Solidesulfovibrio fructosivorans JJ]: one gene and its partners. The protein of the gene in region 3 interacts with the protein of the main gene of each other region in a pairwise test. Links are inferred from orthologs where the notes say so. Each region holds a gene or a part of one and is shown on either strand. Other genes may lie near its edges.

The links.
Region 1: the proteins of ftsZ (region 3) and DESFRDRAFT_RS01650 interact in binary tests that used the Escherichia coli proteins (3 or more experiments, as listed by UniProt). The link is inferred for Solidesulfovibrio fructosivorans JJ] from one-to-one orthologs.
Region 2: the proteins of ftsZ (region 3) and rlmN interact in binary tests that used the Escherichia coli proteins (3 or more experiments, as listed by UniProt). The link is inferred for Solidesulfovibrio fructosivorans JJ] from one-to-one orthologs.

The regions. Positions count from the first base shown.
Region 1 is NZ_AECZ01000002.1:28,178-34,817, reverse strand. Bases 3,592-6,537 are described here. They hold DESFRDRAFT_RS01650 (rod shape-determining protein), read right to left. Parts: upstream 5,612-6,537; coding sequence 4,571-5,611; downstream 3,592-4,570. Other genes in these bases: DESFRDRAFT_RS01645 (TIGR01212 family radical SAM protein), read left to right, coding at 5,719-6,537; mreC (rod shape-determining protein MreC), read right to left, coding at 3,592-4,404. In the rest of the region: rod shape-determining protein RodA, read right to left, coding at 13-1,125; mrdA (penicillin-binding protein 2), read right to left, coding at 1,147-3,018; DESFRDRAFT_RS01660 (hypothetical protein), read right to left, coding at 3,008-3,478; more of mreC, read right to left, coding at 3,475-3,591; more of DESFRDRAFT_RS01645, read left to right, coding at 6,538-6,639. UniProt on the Escherichia coli protein: Forms membrane-associated dynamic filaments that are essential for cell shape determination. Acts by regulating cell wall synthesis and cell elongation, and thus cell shape.
Region 2 is NZ_AECZ01000008.1:4,419-10,933, forward strand. The notes cover bases 1,622-4,442. They hold rlmN (23S rRNA (adenine(2503)-C(2))-methyltransferase RlmN), read right to left. Parts: upstream 3,648-4,442; coding sequence 2,595-3,647; downstream 1,622-2,594. Other genes in these bases: hisI (phosphoribosyl-AMP cyclohydrolase), read right to left, coding at 1,622-1,787; DESFRDRAFT_RS07240 (PIN domain-containing protein), read right to left, coding at 1,801-2,232; DESFRDRAFT_RS07245 (AbrB/MazE/SpoVT family DNA-binding domain-containing protein), read right to left, coding at 2,229-2,492; DESFRDRAFT_RS07255 (HD domain-containing protein), read right to left, coding at 4,189-4,442. In the rest of the region: DESFRDRAFT_RS07225 (hypothetical protein), read right to left, coding at 1-233; hisG (ATP phosphoribosyltransferase), read right to left, coding at 489-1,370; more of hisI, read right to left, coding at 1,371-1,621; more of DESFRDRAFT_RS07255, read right to left, coding at 4,443-5,511; DESFRDRAFT_RS07260 (dihydroorotase), read right to left, coding at 5,554-6,515.
Region 3 is NZ_AECZ01000005.1:131,707-138,192, reverse strand. The notes cover bases 2,310-5,101. They hold ftsZ (cell division protein FtsZ), read right to left. Parts: upstream 4,459-5,101; coding sequence 3,160-4,458; downstream 2,310-3,159. Other genes in these bases: ftsA (cell division protein FtsA), read right to left, coding at 4,517-5,101; DESFRDRAFT_RS05165 (radical SAM protein), read right to left, coding at 2,310-3,079. Also shown: DESFRDRAFT_RS05175 (hypothetical protein), read left to right, coding at 17-250; DESFRDRAFT_RS05170 (DUF6976 family protein), read left to right, coding at 260-1,261; more of DESFRDRAFT_RS05165, read right to left, coding at 1,436-2,309; more of ftsA, read right to left, coding at 5,102-5,743; DESFRDRAFT_RS05150 (cell division protein FtsQ/DivIB), read right to left, coding at 5,959-6,486. UniProt on the Escherichia coli protein: Essential cell division protein that forms a contractile ring structure (Z ring) at the future cell division site. The regulation of the ring assembly controls the timing and the location of cell division.

The DNA of each region.
Region 1 (6,640 bases), on a different replicon or contig from region 3:
AGGTCTCCGTCGCTAGCCTTTCTTGAACAGAAAGCGCCGCATGGAGACGTTGACGACGATGCCCACGAGGGTGAAGTTCACGATGGTGGCGCTCCCCCCGTAGCTGATAAACGGCAAGGGGATGCCAACGACCGGCATGATGCCGAGCACCATACCCATATTGATGAGGATTTGCCAGAAGAAATAGAAGAAGACCCCGGCCGCCAGATAGCTGCCGAAACGGTCCTTGGCGTTCCTGGCCGTGACGTAGAATTGCAGCAGAAACAGGCAGAAAAGCGTCAGCAGGGCGATGGCCCCGATAAAGCCCCACTCCTCGGCGAAGACCGCCACGGCGAAGTCGGTGTGCTTTTCCGGCAGGTAGCGCAGCTGGCTTTGCGTGCCCTCCAAAAAGCCCTTGCCCCACATCTGGCCCGAACCGATGGCGATCTGGGACTGGATGATGTGGTAGCCCGCGCCGAGCGGATCGCGCTGGGGGTCGAAGAGCGTCAGGATGCGCCCCTTCTGGTACGGCTTGAGGAAAAACCAGCCGCAGGGGATGAGGATCGGCCCGGCGATGGCCAGGGTCTTGAAGACGGGCCCGGTGAGCCCCCGGTAGAGGATCAGGCCGCACACCAAAAGGAGCACGTTGAGCCCGGTGCCAAGGTCCGGCTCGACGATGATGAGCCCGGCCATGGGCAGCGAAACGGCCAGAATGCCGGCCAGATCGATCCAGCCCATGCGCTCCGAGCGTTTGGAGAGGATCTTGGCGGCCAGAAGAAGCATGGCGATCTTGGCCAGCTCGCTCGGCTGGAAGGCGTAGCCGCCGATGGGCAGCCAGCGTTTGGCCCCGGACACGGTCTTGCCGAAAACGAGCACCATAACCAGCAGCACGGCCACGAAAATGGCCAGGGGCCAGGCGATGGTGGCCAGGTGCTTGTAGTCGAAAAGCACCATGGCCAGCATGCAGCACAGCCCGCCCAGGCCCCAGATGAGCTGCTTGTTGTAATAGGGCTGCAGGGACAGTTCGTCGCCCATGCGGAAGCCGCTGGCCGAGTAGAGGTTGAGCACCCCGACCCCGAACAACAGGGCGGTCAGCCCCAGCAGGGGCCAGTTGACGGAAAAAACCAGACGGCGGTCAAACGGCATGAAACGTCCTTGACTTGCGGTCTAATCCGGGATTTCGCCCGGGGCGGCGGTCGGGTCGGGTTCCGGGGCCGGGGCCTCGGGCGCGGCCGCGGGGCGGGCCTTTTTGGACGGGGCGGGGCCGAAAAGCTCCTCGAAGACCTTGCGCTCGATGGGGCCGCAGATTTCGCCGCCATGCCCGCCGGCATGCTCCACGATGCAGACCACGACGTAGGTCTTGTCGTCCTTCTTGCCCCAGCTCGCCAGCCAAGCGTGGTCGCGCTGCTCGTAGGGCATGAACTTGCCCTTGACGCGCACGTCGGGGTTTACGAGCTTGACCACCTGCGCCGTCCCGGACTTGGCTCCGATGACGACATCGGGGCGGTAAAGCGACTTGCCCGTGCCCCGTTCCACGGTGGCGACCATGGAGTCCACGATGAACTGGCGGTCGGCGTCCTTGAGCGGCAAGTCGGCGTCCACCCTCGGGGCTTCGGTTTCCACCAGCTCGGGCTTCATGAGCTTGCCGCCGTTGACCAGGGCGGCCACGTAGCGGGTGATCTGGAGGGGCGAGGTCAGCACGTAGCCCTGGCCGATGGAAGCGATGACCGTCTCGCCCCGGTTCCAGGCGGCGCCGAAGCGCCTGCGCTTCCATTCCTTGGACGGGATGAGGCCCGCCTTCTCGTGGGGCAGGTCGATGCCGGTGCGTTTGCCGAAACCGCTGGCCAGGGCGTACTCGTGGATGCGGTCGATGCCGATGCGGTCGCCGAGCTTGTAGAAATAGACGTCGCAGGAATGGACCAGGGCGTCCCGCATGGCCAGCGACCCGAAGCCCGATTTCTTCCAGTCGTGGAATTCCCGGTTGCCGACCCGGTAGGCCGGAGGACAGCTCACCACGTCGCCGGGCTTGATGTAGCCCCCGGACAGGCCGGCCGCGGCCATGAGCAGCTTGAAGACCGAGCCCGGCGGATAGATGCCCTGGGTCACCCGGTTCTGGATGGGGTGGCGGGGGTCGTCGCGCAGTTCCTTCCACTTGTCCGTGGGCACGCCGAGCACGAAGAGGTTGTTGTCGAAGCTCGGCTCGCTGACCATGGCCCTGATCTTGCCCGTATCGGGCTCCATGACGACAAGCGCCCCGGCCTGGCCCTCCAGGAGCTTGGCGCAGGCCTCCTGGAGCTTGACGTCGATGGAGAGCGTCACGTCCTTGCCGGCCTGGGGCGGCTCCAGGATCTGCTCGTTGTGCTGGCGGCCGAAGGCGTCCACCTCGACCTGCTTTTTGCCCTTGGAGCCGCGCAGCACGTCCTCCAGGGCGTATTCCAGGCCCTGCTTGCCCACGGAATCGCCCAGGGACAGCTCGGGATTTTTCTCCAGCTCCTGCTCGTTGGCCTCGGCCACGTAGCCGAGCACGTGGGCCATGAGCGGGCCGGTGGGATAGGAGCGCTTCTGGCGGATGACGATGGTGAGGCCGGGATAGAACATCTCGTTGGCCTCGATGCGGGCCAGGGCCTCGTAGGACAGGTCGGTGATGAGGATCAGCGGCTCGAAGGGCTTGACGCGCTTTTTGCCGCGCCGAAACGTCTCGGCCAGCGCCGCCTTGTCCACGCCCGTCCACTCCGAAACCTTGGCCAGGGTCCCGGGCACGTCCTCGCAGTCCTCGCGCACGAGCCCCAGGGCGAAGGAGGGCTCGGACACGGCCACGGGCACGCCGTTTCTATCCAGGATGCGGCCACGGGCAGAATTGATGAGCACTTGCCGCAGCTGGTTGTCCCGGGCCATCTCCGCGAACTTGGCCCCCTTGTGGACTTGCAAATACCACAGGCGCAGGGTGAACAGGCAAAAAAGGCCCAGCACCAGGAGCTGGATGAGGACGAGCCCGGAACGGGGCGCCTGTTGCTGGGGCGCTTCGCTGTCAAGCCGCATGGGGGGTATCCGGGAGATAACGGTGGATCAGGTAGATGAGTCCCCATTCGACGGGGAAGATCAACGCTTGCATCACGCTTTCCATGAGCAGCCGCTCCAGGGGGACGCTCCAGTCCAAAAGCAGGGCCATGAGGTTCACGAGCACGAAATGCATGACCCCGAGGCACAGCCCCACGATGAACATGAAAAGGAAATTGCGGGCTTCGAACAGCCAGTGGCCGAAAAAGTACAGGCCGGCCAGTCCGCCGTACCACAGAAGCCCCGCGCCGAAGGCCAGGCTGCCGGTGCCTTCCTGGATGAAAAGCCAGGCCAGCCCGAGCCAGATGGGCACCGTCCACTTCTCTTCCTGCATGGCCAGGATAAGGCCAGGGGCCAGAAAGTCCACCCCGGGGATGGCGTTTTCGAGCCAGACCCCGCTGACGGTGAAAAGCGCCCAGAAAACGATGCGGCCCAGGTTCATTGGCCTGTCGCGTGCCGGGGCGGCTTCCGGCGTTTTTTGCGCTCGCCCCTGTCGGCGGGGGCGGTCTCGTGCTTTTGTCCGTCGGCGGGGGCGGCCTTGACCGCCTGGGGCGCGGAAGCGGGGGCGACGCCTTCCTGGCGCGCGGCCGCGGCTGGCGTCTTGGGCACGTCGGCCGGCTTTTGCCCGTCGCCGGGACGCGTGGCCGGGGCGATGGCCGCCGGGGACTTGGGATAGCGGGCCGCCTTGTCCGCGGCGACGGAGCCGGGCTGGCCCGCGGCGGACGTCCGGAACAGCAGGGCCACTTCCTCAAGGCGCAACGGATCGAACAGCGGCGCGGCGTGGATAAGCTGGAAAAGCGAAGCCCCGTAGCGCCCCACGGACGTCACCCTGGCCACGGGCATGCCCTTGGGGAAAATCTCCTCCAGGCCCGAAGTGACCAGGACCTCCCCTTCCTCGATGGGCGCGCCCTGGGGCACGTACTCGAGGATCAGCTCGTGGCCGGGGCCCTCGCCCTTGAGGATGCCCTGGGTGCGGTTGGCTTGGGAAAGCACGGGGATGCGGCTGTTGGGGTCGGTGATGAGCAGCACCGTGGCCGCGCTCGGAGAATAGCGCAGCACGCGTCCCACCACCCCGTCCGGAGAGACGACGGGGGTATTGGTGGTCACGCCCGAGGCGCTGCCCTTGTCGATGAGAAACGTTTCCAGGGCGGCGTTGGGCCCCAGGCGATGGGAAATGACGCGCGCCCCCTGGCGCGTCCAATCGCCGGGCGGAGTCATGGACAACAGCCGGTGCAGGCGCTCCACTTCCGAGGCGTTCTCGCGAAGCCTGGACAGCTCGTCTTTCGCGGCCGCAAGCTCCTGACGCAGCTCTTCGTTTTGCTGCCGGATGCCCACGAAATACAGGTAGCGGGTCCAAAACGACGCCACCTGCCCATGAACCCATTTTCCCGGAGCCAGGACCCACCTGGCGAATTCCAATCCGGTATGGCTCGCCAGCGTGTCGACGTAGCCTGTCCGGATGTTCCAGGTAAAAAGGCCCAGATAGAGAAAAAGGACGATGAGCAGGCCAATCGCGATCCGCTGGGGGGACGGTTTAATCTATCGTGACCTCCTTCAGCACGTTCAGGTTGTCGAGGGCCCTGCCGGACCCGAGGACAACCGTCGAAAGGGGGTCCTCGACGACGGTGATGGGAAGGGAAGTCTCCTCGCGCAGGAGCTGGTCGAGGCCGCGCAAGAGCGCCCCGCCGCCGGTCAGGACGATGCCCCGGTCCACGATGTCGGCGGCCAGTTCCGGAGGCGTCTGTTCCAGGGCGATGCGCACGGCCTGCACGATGCTCTCCACCTGTTCGGAGATGGACTTCTGCACTTCCTCGGAAGTGATGGTGATGTTCTGGGGAATGCCCGTGACCAGGTCGCGGCCCTTGACCTCCATCTCGCCGGAGCTGGTGGAGTGGTGGGCGGAGCCGACCTGGATCTTGATCTGTTCGGCCGTGGATTCGCCGATGAGCATGTTATATTTGCGCTTGACGTACTGCATGATGGCTTCGTCCATCTTGTCGCCGCCCACGCGCACGGATTTCGAATACACCACGCCGGAAAGGGAAATCACGGCGACTTCGGTGGTGCCGCCGCCGATGTCGACCACCATGTTGGAGGTCGGCTCGGTGATGGGCAGGTTGGCGCCGATGGCGGCGGCCATGGGCTCCTCGATGAGGTAGACCTCGCGGGCGCCGGCGCTTTGGGCCGATTCCTTGACGGCGCGCTTTTCCACCTGGGTGATGCCCGTCGGCACGCAGATGATGATGCGCGGCCGCACGAGCCGTCTGGAATTGTGCACCTTGGAGATGAAGTGGCGCAACATGGCCTCGGTCACCTCGAAGTCGGCGATGACGCCGTCCTTCATGGGCCGGATGGCCACGATGTTGCCCGGGGTGCGGCCGAGCATGCGTTTGGCCTCGAGGCCGACGGAAAGCACCTTGTTGCCGCCGCGAGGATCCTTTTTCACCGCCACAACCGACGGCTCGGACAAAACGATGCCTTTGCCCTTGACGAACACCAACGTGTTGGCCGTTCCCAAGTCGATGGCCAGATCGTTGGAGAACAGGCCCAATATGCGATCCAAAATCCTGGACATAGCGCCTCGCTTGCCGCAAACTCGGCTCTCGTGATCTCGTAAACGCGTTGTGTTTGCCGATTCGCACCGCGTTGTCAACGGTTGATTTCCCGTCCCGGCGACCGGCCATGACCCAGCGTTACAATACCCTTTCCCAGGCCTTTCGGCGGATTTTCGGCCGCCGGGCAAAAAAAATACCGCTCGATGCGGGCAGCGCCTGCCCCAATCGAGACGGCGCGCTTTCCCGCGCGGGGTGCCTTTTTTGCAACGCCACCGGGTCGGGAACGGGACTGTACCATAAAGGCTTCGGGCTCCGGGCGCAATGGGACAAGCTCACTGCGCCGGCCCGGGGACGCGGCGAGGCGCTTATCGCCTATCTCCAGTCCTTTTCCAACACCTACGGCCCGGCCTCGCGGCTGGAGGGGCTTCTTGGGGAGCTTATCGCCCTGCCCGGCGTCTGCGGGCTTTGCCTGGGCACGCGGCCGGACTGCCTGGACGCGGAAAAAACCGCCCTGCTCGCCGCCGTGCCCCTTCCCTACGTCTGCCTGGACCTGGGGCTGCAATCCGTTCGCGACGCGACGCTTACGCGCATCAACCGGGGCCACGACGCGGCCGCCTTCGCCCTGGCGGCAAGGGGGACGGCCGAAGCCGGACTTCGCGTCACGGCCCATCTCATGGCCGGCCTGCCCGGGGAATCGAACGCGGATTTTTGGGCCGCCGTTTCCTTTATTAATGATCTTCCCGTCACCGGGGTGAAATTCCACAACACGCTGGTCGTCGCCGGCTCGTCCCTGGCGGAACTTTTCGCCGCCGGGGGCTACGTCCCGCCTGGACGCGAGACATACGTCGCGGCGGTCGCCGAGGCCATCGCCCGGCTGCGGCCGGACATCGTGGTCGAACGCTTAAACGCCGACCCCGCGCCCGGGGAACTCGTCGCCCCGGCCTGGGCGGCGGACAAGCGCGGGGTGCGCGAGGCCATCGCCGCCGCCCTCGAAGAAGGCGACATCCGGCAGGGCTGCCGCCGCGACGCCACTCGCCCACCCCCGTGAC
Region 2 (6,515 bases), on a different replicon or contig from region 3:
GTCACGGCCGCCTTGCCCAGCTTCATGGCCAGGGACTCATGGGCCGCTTTTTTTTGCGCGTCGCTGAGCGCGGGATCGGAGGCCAGCATCTGGAACCGGTTGGCGATGAAAGCCCGGGTGGCTTCTTCCGGGACCGGATTCGCCTTGCTGATTTCCTTGAAATACTCGGTACGATCTTCAAGAGGGGCAAGGGACGGATCGCCCGGCAAGGGGTGGGAAGCTTTCTGCGACATGCCAATTCTCCTTCGATTGGTTTCGAGGCCCGTTCCTTTTTACGATGACAAACGAAAACGCGGTCGCGCGAAAAAGGGTACCCGGAAAAAGCATGTCACAATATAAGATATTATTTCAAGAAATATATCATATCATCTATAAAACTTTCCAGCCATCCCTCCCTTGCGGACCGTAATCCACTCTTCCAAATAAAAAAGGCCGCGGGCGGATACCCGCGGCCCTTTTTCGGCATGGCGACGGAAACGCTGATGCGCCTAGATCACCTTATTGAGCGCGTATTCGATGATGCCCTCGGCGCCCAGGTCGTGGAGCTTGGGGATCAGGTCGCGCACGGTGCCCTCGGCCACCACGATTTCGATGGACAACCAGTCCTTGTTGTAAAGGTTGGCCACCGTCGGCGAGGTAAGGCTCGGCAGAAGCGCCATGATGTCGGGCATCTTTTCCTCGGGCACGTTCATCTTGAGCCCGACGAGGCCCTCGGCGCACAGCGCGCCCTGGAGCAGCATGTTGATGACCTCGATCTTGCGGCGCTTGAACGGGTCTTCCCAGGCTTTCTTGTTGGCGATCAGCTGGGTGTTGGTCAAAAGCAGCTCGGAGATGATGCGCAGGCCATGGGCCTTGATCGTGGTGCCGGTCTCGGTGACTTCCACGATGGCGTCGGCCAGCCCCTCGACCACCTTGGCCTCGGTCGCGCCCCAGGAAAATTCCACATCCACGGGCACGCCCGCGCCGGCGAAATACTTCTTGGTGAAATTGACGAGCTCCGTGGCGATCTTCTTGCCGGCCAGGTCCTCGGGACGCTTGTAGGGGGCGTCGGCGGCCACGGCCAGGACCCAGCGGGCCGGACGGTTGCTGACCTTGGAGTAGACGAGGTCGGAAACGACCACCACGTCGGACTCGTTTTCGAGGATCCAGTCCTTGCCGGTCAGGCCGCAGTCAAGGGTGCCGGATTCGACGTAGCGGGACATCTCCTGGGCGCGGCACATGGAGCAAGTCAGCTCCGGATCGTTGATTTCGGGGAAATAATTGCGGTGATGCATCCGGATCTTCCATCCGGATTTCTCGAACAGCGCGATGGTGGCGTCCTGGAGGGAGCCTTTGGGAATGCCGAGTTTGAGGATGTTGTTGGCGGACATTTATTTATAGACCTCCTTGGGATCGAAGACCTTGGGCGAACAGGTGCGCTCGCCGTCGCTTGTGATCTCGGTGTAAAAGCAGGACTTGTAGCCTTCATGGCAGGCCGCGCCGCCGATCTGCTCCACCAGGACCAGGATGGTGTCGGCGTCGCAGTCCAGGCGCACGGACTTGACCTTCTGGACATGGCCGGACGTGCCGCCCTTGTGCCAGAGTTTCTGCCGGCTGCGGCTAAAGTAATGCACTTCGCCGGTTTCAAGGGTTTTATCGTAGGCCTCTTCGTTCATGTAGGCCATCATGAGCACCTCGCCGGTGCAGGCTTCCTGGGCGATGGCGGGGACAAGGCCGCCGCACTTGGCGAAATCGGGTCGTTTCATGCACTGTTCCTTTAGCGAAACGGCGTTGGAAGAGGGGGATATCTCTTTTGGAGGGTTAAGGCTCTACAAACTGTTGGTCCGAACCGACAAGCGGTTCAAAATGCTTTCTGTTAAACGACAACACCAGTTCCGCACCGCCCTTTCGCGCGGCGACGACATGCAGCGCATCATAGATGCTGCCACCGCCCCGGCCAATTCGAGCCACCGACTCCATGGCCGCGACATAATCGCGGCAATCGAGCGTGATGACGGAACAAACGCCAAGAACGCTTGCCTGGAGAAGCATTGCGGCGCTGCGCGGCGATATGCGCGGCCGCGCCGGATACACCGTCAGCGACGCGTATGTTTCCGCCAATCCATGCGCGGCGACAAGCATCTCCAACTCGCCGCGCCGACATTTCAAATACCATGCGAAGGCTCGCTGGTGCTGCGGGTGGCTTTGCACCAACGCGGCCACCAGGACCGACGTGTCAAAAAGCGCCTTCATCGCCCCGAGAGCCCGGAAACATCGCGGGTGCGATCCTCGCGCACCCGGTCAAGCAGCTCCTCGACCGGCCCGACCGTTTCACCCCCGAACACAAGCACTCCGCACTCTTCGACAAGTCCGGATGCCGCATCCAGGGAACGAATCACAATGGCGCTGTCCTGCCCCTCGACAATGACGCGCGAGCCCGGAGCAAGCCCCATATCCTTCAGGACATCCGCAGGGATGGTCACGCGCCCCTGTTCGTCAAGCGTCGTTTCCATACGGCCTCCTCTGGCGCCCATTACGCACATATTGCGCGAAAAAGGAAGATAACCTTACTCAAACGGCAAATGAGTGACAAGCGCCGCGTGGCGGGCCGAATTTTATGCGTCGCCGCGCCCGGCGCACTCCGCCTCGGCGCGCAACTGCCCGCAGGCCGCCGCGATGTCCGCCCCCTTGCTCTTGCGGATCGTGGCCGTGATCCCCTTGGCCTTCAAAATCTCCTGGAACGCCGCCACCCGCCCGGCCGCCGGCTGGCGAAACGGCAGCCCCGGCGTGGCATTGTACACGATCAGATTCACCTTGGCCTTGACCGTGGAGAGAAGCCGCACCAGTTCCCGCGCATCGGCATCGGCATCGTTGACCCCGTCGAGCAGCAGATACTCGAAGGTCAGCCGCTCCCGAGGCTTCAGCGGATACTCCCGCAAAATCCCCATAAGCTCGGAAAGCGGCAGCTTGGCCGCCCCGGGCATGATCCGCGCCCGCTTCTCCTGGGTCGGCGCATGGAGCGACACCGCCAGCGAACACAACCCCGTGCGCCCAAGCTCCAGCAGATTGCGCCGCACCCCGGCCGTGGACACCGTGATGCGCCGGCCCGAAAAGTCCAGCCCCTGCGGATGATGCAACGCCTCAAGCGTCTTGACCAGATTGTCGTAATTGAGAAGCGGCTCGCCCATGCCCATAAAAACCAGATTGCGCAACGCCAGCGCCTCACCCTTGTCCAACAGATACTGCCGCGCCACCAACACCTGCCCCAACATCTCCCCAGGCGTCATGTTGCGCCGAAACCCCAGCATGCCCGTGGCGCAAAACCCACACCCCATGGCGCAGCCCACCTGGGTCGACAGGCAAGCCGTGTAGTGATCCTTCTCCGGAATCAAAACACACTCCACCGCCTCGCCATCCGACAGCCCCAACAAAAACTTCACCGTGCCGTCAGCGCTCTCGCTCACCCGCAATACGTCAGGCCAGGCGATCGTGGCGACTTCCCCCAGCCGCGACCGCAACGCCTTGGACACGTCCGTCATCCGGCCGATGTCGCGGCATCCCTTCTGCCACAACCATTGCCAGACCTGGCGCGCCCGGTACGGCGGCTCGCCAAGCGACACGATCAGCGCCTCAAGCTCGTGGAACGTCAGGTCGATCAGGTTCGTCATAGCGGTTCTGGCTGTCGGTAACTGTTGAGGCTGGAGCTGGCGGGGCTCCGCCCCGGACCCCGCCGGGAGGCCACGGGCCCCCCGGGCCCCCCGACTCGGCTTTGGCCGGACGGAAGCGGGATTGGCGCGCGGTCAGGCGGTTGGGTGAAGATGGCGGCGGAATTTGCCGGGACGCTGCCGCCGCTTTGCGGCAGGCTCGTCCCAAGCAAATTCCGCCGCCACCACGCCGGTCGCCCCTTTGGGGCGACATTCAGAAAAAGTATCTTCTTCTTAAATGCGGCGCTTCGCCGCTGGCGCACCTTGTTGCCGCAATCGCGTCCGGCGTCGAGGCGCAACGCGCCTCGTGCCGCCGGGCCGATTGCGGCAACAAACGTCGGTCTCCCGCCGTCCAAAGAGCCCTACCCCACGCCCTCCCGCTTCACCATCCCAACCCGGTAAAGGGGGGTCCGGGGGGCATCAAGCCCCCCGGCGGAGAGGTGCAGGAGAGGCGGAGCCTCTCCTGCCGGGGTCCAGGGGCGGCGCCCCTGGCCACCTGGACCGACTAGTGCAGCTCTTGCTTGTTCCAGTAATCGTGCACGAAGTGTTCGGCTTCTTCCAGGCTGGTGACGTCGCCGGCGATTTGGGCCTTGAGCAGCGCGTCGCGGATGAGTCCCACGACCGGGCCGGGTTTGAGGCCGAGCAGCTGCATGATCTGCGCGCCGTTCAGGAGCGGCTCGAGCATTTCCTCGGGCGTTTCGGTACGCTCGAGCATTTTGAGATTGTGATTGAATTCCTTGTAGTTACCTTCGACAGCTTTGATGTCGGCCCGGGCCATTTCGATCAGGCGCGGGTACTGGTCCAGGGCCTTGAAGCGGCGGATGCCCCGGTCGGTGAGCATGAAGTGGAAGCGCATGTGGCCGCGCACGAGGTTGCAGACGAGGTCGGTCTCGTCCGGGGGGAAGCCCAGGCGCGAGAGGATCTTGCGGGTGACTTTGGCCCCGACCTGGTGGTGCTGGAAGAAATGCAGGTCGCCGCCGGCGTATTCGGCGGTGTGGAGTTTGCCCACGTCGTGGAACAGGCAGGCCAGGGTGCCGTACCAGTCGTAGGGCAGTTCCTCGGGGTAGTGGCGCATGACGGCGAGGGTTTCCTCGAAGAGCGTGTATTCGACGCCCTCTTCGGTTTTCTGCTTGATGCGGGCGAGCGTCGCCACTTCGGGCAGGAACCAGTGGAGGATCATGGTGTCGTAGAGCAGTTCGACGAAGGTGGCCATGTTTTCGGCCTCGACCCTGCGCCATTCGTCCATGATGTCCTTGACGGAGACGTAGTCGAGGATGCGGCGCGAGGCGCGCAGGATGGCCATGAGGGTATTGGCTTCGACGGGGATATTGTAGTTGGCCGAGAAGCGCAGCGCCCGCACGGCCCGCAGGTAGTTCTGACGGATGGACTCGTCGGGGATGCCGAGCAGGCGCACTTCGCCGCCGGCAAGGTCGGCGAAGCCGTCGTGATCGTCGCGGCAGTGCGGCAGGTAGGGGCTGATCTGGCTGGCCGGCAGGATGCCCAGGGCATCGAGGCGGTCGATCATGCGCCGGGTGAGCCGGGCCACGGTCTCCTCGGGGTGGGAGGCGTCCACGGTTTCGGCCGGGTGGAAGTTGAACAGCGTATCGCCGTGGCGCACCCGGGCGTAGGCCCCGTCTTCGCTTACGGCCTCGGTTTCGGAGAAAAGCTTTTGCAGTTCGGCCAGGGGGGCGTCGGTCGCCAGGTCGAGTTCGGGCGCGGCGGGATCCAGGGCTTTTTCCTGGAGCACGGCGTTGATGACGTAGGCATCGTAGCCGTTGCGCATGATGGTCTTGCAGATGGCATTGGCGTCCTTGAAGGGTTGCGCCATGGAAAAAACCTCCGGAGAGCGTTTGGGTGTCGGGGTTTCGTCTCAGGTTCGGCCGGGACGGATGCGGTCGTGCACCACGACGCCGCCGACGGCGGTCAGGGCCACGCGGCCGGTGAGCGGCTGGCCCAGAAGCGGCGTGTTCTTGCCCTTGGAGCGCAGGGCTTCGGGGGTGACGACCCAGGAATCCTCCGGGTCGAAGAGCAGGAAGTCGGCCGGGTCGCCGGGGGCGAAGCGGTTGACCGGGAGCTTGAAAATTTCGGCCGGACGCCAGGCGAAGCGGGTGACGATGTCCTCGGGCGAGAGGCGTCCCTGGCGCACCAGCTCCCACAGGGCGGCCAGGGCGGTATCGAGGCCCGAGATGCCGTTTTTGGCGTTCTCGAACGGGGTTTCCTTTTCGTGGGCCGCGTGGGGGGCGTGGTCCGTGGCCAGAATGTCGATGACGCCTTCGCGCAGGGCCTCGACCAGGGCCAGCCGGTCGTCGTCGGTGCGAAGCGGCGGATTGACCTTGGCCAGGCTGTCGTAGCCCAGAAGCGCCGCGTCGGTCATGAGCAGGTAATGCGGGCAGGTCTCGGCCGTGACCTTGACGCCGCGCTTTTTGGCGTCGGCGATGAGTCCCACGGATTTGCGGCAGGAAATGTGGGCCAGATGGACGTGCACGCCCAGGTATTCGGCCAGCAGGATGTCGCGGGCGGCCTGGATGGCCTCGGCAGCGTCGGGCTGGCCGCGAAGGCCCAGCCGCGCGCTCATGGCCCCTTCGTTGGCCCCCGATCCTTTGGCCATGTAGGGGTCCTCGCAGTGGTCGATGACCGGGGCCAGGTCGGCGGCGTATTCCAGGGCGCGACGGAAAATCTCGGTGTCGGCCACGGGCTCGCCGTCGTTGGAAAAGGCCACGCAGCCGGCTTCGAGCAGCTCGCCCATGGGCGCGAGCTCCTTGCCGCGAAGCCCGACGGTGAGCGCGCCGATGGGGAAAAGGCGCGGGCCGTTCGGCCAGGACTCGGCCGCTC
Region 3 (6,486 bases):
TTTAAAGGAGGCCAATATGGAAGTGCCCAGCAAAAGCAATAAGACTTGGCATGACATTGTAACAGGCAAGAAAGTTTTTCAACTGAAGTTTCTTGCCGCCAAGATTCTCCTCGGCAGACTGACGCGATCGGCCAAGGACGACCCTTCACCAGGCAACATCAACACATGTATCGATCAACTTTACGATATTTTTGTCAACAACAAAAATATGCCAAGCGTACAGGATGATCTGAAAACAATTTTCGGCTAGGAGGGCAATATGAGACAGACTATTTCCACTGTAGCTGACGTCAAAAAAATGATCGAAGACAAACGCACGCTTCTCCTCGCCGGCGACGAAGATGCGTTACATCAACTGCCCAAAGGGAATTGGGTCGCGGGCACCATCCCCTATTTCATATCGAGCGACCAGGGCGGCATGGTCAGCCAGGACATGATCAGCGTTACGGACATCACGGATATCGTCACTTCGTTCAAAATAGCCACCTATGACCAAAACAGCCTGGCCAGGGTCTACAGCGAAGGCCCCAAACACGGCTTCAGCTTCATCGTCATTCCGGCCTCCAGCAAGACCCATCTGGCGTTTGCCTTAAACGCTCCGAACTACAAGGACTTCGGAGTGCGGCCGCTCATTGGTTGGATCGCCGGCGTCCACCTCTCCGACCTGGGCAAGAAAACGCCCAAGGTCGTCAACGGCATCACGGGAGAGGTGCTGGAAGAAGGGGCCTTGGTGCTTCAGGCGGAATTACCGCAAGGCAAGGTGGCGGAGATCGGCATCGTCAATCTCTTCGAGCAGGGCGACGGCGACGTCCTCACCTTCACCTCCGACGACTTTGCCGCCAAGGACGTCATCGTCAACGGGGAAAAGCAGAATTTCGCCGAGTACATCGTCAAGAACAAACTCGACACCAAGCTGCCGCTTGTGGCCGACTACTACGGGGCCATGGTCAACATCAGTTTCCAGGGCGTCGACGAAGCGGAAGGGTTGGTAAAATTCTATGCGCCGGTGTTTTCCGGAATCCGGTACAAGCACGCCAAGCCCGTGCTCGATTACGTCAAACAGTTCAACGAACGCCTTCGCAATGAAGGCTCCATCGAATCCCAGCGCATAGCCTTCTCGTGCAACTGCATTCTCAATTATCTTTATTCCGAATTGGAAGGAAAGAAGACGGAGCCCTTCACCGGCCCTGTCACCTTCGGCGAAATCGCCTACCAGTTGCTCAACCAGACTCTCGTCTACCTCGAGGTCCTGGACGTTTAAGGCAAAACGCCGGCAAGCGAGGGAGCGCCGCCAAGCGCTTTGGCCTCGCTTGCCGGCACCATGTGATCCGGGACCATTTGCCGTCCCCAGTATCCGCTGGGTGCCCACAGACCGTTAGACCGCCTTCCACCACAACCCCCGTCCCCGATATGTCCGAAGTCGGCGCTCGAAAAGCTACCGGCAGCGCTTGCAGACCGCGCAGCCGGCCGGCGGGCATTTGGCCGTGGGGACGCCTTGCTGGTAGCGTTCCCATTCGCGCCAAAGAAAGTCGCGGGAAACGCCGATATCGACGATGTCCCAGGGGAAGACTTCATCCTTGTCGCGTTCGCGGTCCAGATAGAAGGCTTCGTCGCCGTCCCATGTCTTGAGCGCCCGGCGGAAGCTGCCGGAGGCGGCCGCCGCCTCGATGAGCGGAAAGAGCCGCTCGTCGCCCCGGGCGAGCAGCCCCTGCATGCGGGCCATGGAGGCGTTCTCCACTTCCACGCGGAAGCCCGGCAGCGGCTTGGCGGCTTCGCGGACCCGGGCGTAAGCCGCCTCGATAGCCGCGACCGAGGCCATGGGGGCCCATTGCATGGGGGTGGCCGGTTTGGGAACCAGCGGATTGACGGACAGGGTGGCGTGGGCCACGCCGCGCTTGCCCTTGCCGATGGAGGCGGCCTCGGCCACTCGCGCCAAAAGCGGGGCCAGGTCGTCGAAGTCTTCGGGGCATTCCCCGGGCCAGCCGACGATCACGTAGAACTTCAAGTGGTTGATGCCGTACTTGCCGGCCAGGGCGACGGCGTTTTCAAGCGCGTCCAGGCTCAGGTGTTTGTTGGCGGCACGGCGCAGGCGCTCGCTCGGCGCTTCCAGGGCCAGCGTCAGGGTGCGAAGGCCGGCCTGGCGCAGGATGGTCAAAAGCTCGGGAGTGATGCCGTCGGCGCGCACGGACGAAAGCGAGAACTTGGTTCCCCGTTCCCGCAGCCAGGCGAGAAACGGCAGCAGGTCGGGCCAGTCGGTGAGCGCCGTGCCGACAAGGCCCACCTTGCGCGGCGAAACGTCCTCGATAAGCGTCTGCAACGCCGCCATGCGGGCCTGCCTGGGAGGCCGGTAGACATAGCCGGCGGCGCAGAACCGGCAGCCGTAGGGACAGCCGCGATTGACCTCGACCAGGAACATGTCGCGAAAGGCCGCGTGGCCGGAGACAAAGCAGGAATGGGCCGGATCGGCCAGCACCGTGGCCGCGTCGGCGTCCGTGGCGCAGGCCCGGGCGACCGGGGTGCGGGTGACGCCCGGGACGAGCACGCCCGGCATATGGGCCACGGCGGCAAGACAGGCGGCCTTGTCCGCGCCGGAGAGAACGGCCCGTCGCAACGCCGCCAGCACCTCCGGCAGCCCGGCCTCGGCCTCGCCCACGAAAAGCAGGTCCAACGCCGGCAGGAAGGGAGCGGGATTGAGAAAGGCAAGCGGCCCGCCTCCCATCACGATGGGAAAATCGGGCCGCTTGTCGCGCGTCAGGGGGATATCCGCGGCGGTCAGGGCAGCCGCCGCGGGCAGGTAGTCTTCCTCGTAGCACAGCGAAAAGGCGACGACCGGAAAATCGGCCAGGGGACGGCCGGAATCCTCGGCCATGGGGGCTTCGTCCGGCCGGCAGAAGACCCGTTCCACGGCAAGGGCCTGATCGTCCGTCAGGAGCCGCCAGACGGCCTGCCAGCCCAGGGCCGAGAGGGCGAGCCCCTCCGCGCCGGGCACGGCCAGGGCCACGGGCAGCCGCCCGCCGAAATCCCGCACCTCGGGCCTGTCCAGGCCGAAATGGACCCTTGCCCGACTCGTTTCGCTCAAACGTCACCTTTCCCCGTATCGGGGGCCGGGGATGCGTCCCCGGCAGGGAGCCCCGGGAGGAACCGCGTTCCTCCCGGCTCCTAGTCCGCCTGCATGCGGATGAAAGAAGGAATCTCGAATTCCTCCTCGTCGAAGATGAATTCTTCCTCGCCCACGGGCTGGGTCTTGATCGGGGCCTGGTTCAGGGCCGTCTCGGGGTTGCCCTTCTTGCCGCCTTTGCGCAGGTAGGCCGGGATATTGTAGTCGTTGGCCTGCTGGGTGGACAGCACGCGGACGCTGCGCGGGCTCTGGACGGTGCCGCCGCCCCCCCCGCCGGGCCCCGAGGGCGCTCCGCCGGCGGGCTTTTGCCGCGACAGGTGGGTGATGACCTCGGCGGGCTTTTGCTCCACGACCTTTTGTTGCGGCGCCGCGTCGCGCTGCATGGCCGACTCGATGCCGGTGGCGATGACGGTGATGCGCATCTCGTCGGTGGCGTCGGGATCGAAGACCGTGCCGAAGAAGACCTTGGCGTCCTCGTGGACGGCCTCGGTGATGGTGGAAGCGGCTTCGTCCACTTCCTCGATGGTCAGGTCCGGACCGCAGGTGATGTTCATGAGCACGCCGCGCGCGCCGTCGATGGTGACGTCTTCGAGCAGCGGGCTCGTGATGGCCTTGAGCGCCGCCTCGCGGGCGCGGGATTCGCCGCGCGCCGTGCCGAAGCCCATCATGGCCAAGCCCATTTCGCTCATGACGGCCTTGACGTCGGCGAAGTCGAGGTTGATCAGGCCGGGGACCATGATGAGGTCGGAAATGCCCTTGACCGCGAAATAGAGGATTTCGTCGGCCTTTTTGAGCATCTCGATGAAGGTGGCTTTTTTCGAAGCCAGCGACAGCAGGCGGTCGTTGGGGATGGTGATGATGGAGTCCACCACGTCCCGAAGCGCCTGCACGCCTTTCTCGGCCGAGAGCAGACGTTTCTTGCCTTCGAAATAAAACGGTTTGGTCACGACGGCGACGGTGAGCGCGCCGGCCTCCTTGGCCACCTGGGCCACGACCGGGGCCGCGCCGGTGCCGGTGCCGCCGCCCATGCCGGCGGTGACGAAGACCATGTCGCAATCGCCGATGGCCTCGCGGATGGCGTCGATGCTTTCCAGCGCCGCGTCACGGCCGACGTCGGGGTTGGCGCCGGCGCCAAGGCCCTTGGTCAGCTTTTCGCCCAGCTGGATGCGGTACTCCGCCTGGGACTTCTGCAGCGCCTGGATGTCGGTGTTGGCCGTGATGAAGGTCACGCCGGACATGGCCGAGCAGATCATGTTCTCGACGGCGTTTCCACCGCCGCCGCCGCATCCGACGACCTTGATACGGGCGTTCGAGCCTTGTTCGAGTTCCAAGTATTCCATATCGATCTCCCCTAGCGAACTCCCTGGTTATCCCCCAGAATTTCTTGCGTGGACGCGCCTACTTTACGTCCACGAACCATTTCCGCATCCTCCCCAGAATGCGGTTGAACACATTTTCGTCACGAATGCGGAAGCGCTGTTCCACGCCTTCCTTTTCCGCGCCGTACATGAGGAGCCCCACCGCCGTGGCGTACATGGGGCTGTTGACCACGTCCTTCAGGCCCCCGACCTTGTCGGGATAGCCGATACGCGTGGGCAGGTTGAAGATCTGTTCCCCAAGCTCCTGGATGCCTTCGATCAGCGCCGTGCCGCCGGTCAGGACCACGCCCGCGCCGACCTGGCTCTTCATGCCCGAGCGGATGAGCTCCTGGTCCACCAGGGCCAGCATCTCCTCCACGCGGGGCTCGCAGATTTCGGCCAATACCTGTCGCGAAAGCCGGCGGGGCTCCCTCCCCCCGACGCTCATGACTTCGATGACCTCGTCCTTGGGCACCATCTCGGCCAGGGCGCAGCCGTACTTGATCTTGATCTTCTCGGCCGAGGCCATGGGCGTGCGCAGGCCGAAGGCGATGTCGTTGGTCAGGTTGGTGCCGCCAAGGGCCAGCACGGCGGTGTGCTTGATGGAATCGCTGGCGAAGATGGCCAGGTCCGTGGTGCCGCCGCCAAGGTCGACCAGGGCGACGCCGATTTCGCGCTCCTCGTTGGTGAGGACCGCCTTGGACGAGGCCAGGGACTCGAGCACGATGTCCGAAACGTCGAGGCCGGCCCGGTGGCACGAGCGGATGATGTTCTGGGCGCTGGTGACGGCCCCGGTGACGATGTGCACCCGCACTTCCAGGCGCACGCCGGCCATGCCGAGCGGATCGGCGATGCCGCGCTGGTCGTCGACGATAAATTCCTGCGGCAGGATGTGGATGACCTCCCGGTCCAGCGGGATGGCCACGGCCTTGGCCGCGTCTATGACCCGTTCAATATCCCGGGGACCGACTTCACCGCCCTTGACGGCGATGACCCCGTGACTGTTGAACCCCTTGATGCGACTGCCGGCGATGCCGGCGTAAACCGAGCGGATTTCGCAACCCGCCATGAGTTCGGCCTCTTCCAGGGCCTTTTTGATGGACTGTACGGTCTGCTCGATATTGACCACCACGCCCTTGCGCAGCCCTGTGGACGGGCTCGTGCCGATACCCACCACATCCACGCCTTCGGGCGAGAGTTCGCCGACGACCACACAAATCTTGGTGGTGCCGATATCGAGCCCGACAATAAGTTCCGACCTGGCCATAAACCGCTCCCTGAACGTTTCCTTTCCTGACGTCGGCATGCCCAGAGGCTTTCTACGTCAAAAGCTCTTCAATTTCATGTCCAAAATCGCCTCTGACGCAATTTGGATTCCAACGCCGGAGTTGCCCGCCCCGCGCGCTCCTCATGCCGCATCCTCAAAACCGATTCGGCATGATTCCTTAAGAAATACAGCAGCATCTCCTAAGGGAGGCTCCCCTAGCCTTGCGGCGCATCCCCCGAATTGCCGCGTTTTTCCACCCAGACCTTGTCTCCCTCGGCCGTGATCTGTCCGACAGAGCCCAGCTCCCCCCGCCGGCGCAAGTCGGTCCAAACCAGATTCATCCGGGAAAGATTGCGGTCCCATTGCTTGGAACCCAGGCACAGAAGAATCCCCGGGTCCAACAAACGAATTTCCAGTCCCCTGCCCCAGCTCAGGCGCAACCAGGCGATCTGCCCGAAGTCGAACGGCACCTGATGCTCGGCCACGGCGTGGCGCAGGTCGGCCAGAAGCGGCAGATGCTTCTCCATACCGGCTTCGACCTCGATCTGGGGCAACGAAACGAATTGCCCCGGCTCAACCTTGTCGATGATGCGTCCACCTTCGTCGGCGTAATAGAGCGTTCCTTGATACTGCACAAGATAGGAAGGGCTTTTTTCCTTCACATCCACCAGAATCGTGCCGGGTAGCACCCGTTTCACACTCACGGCGTCGATCCAGGGCTCCCGGACCAGATCGGTCCGCAT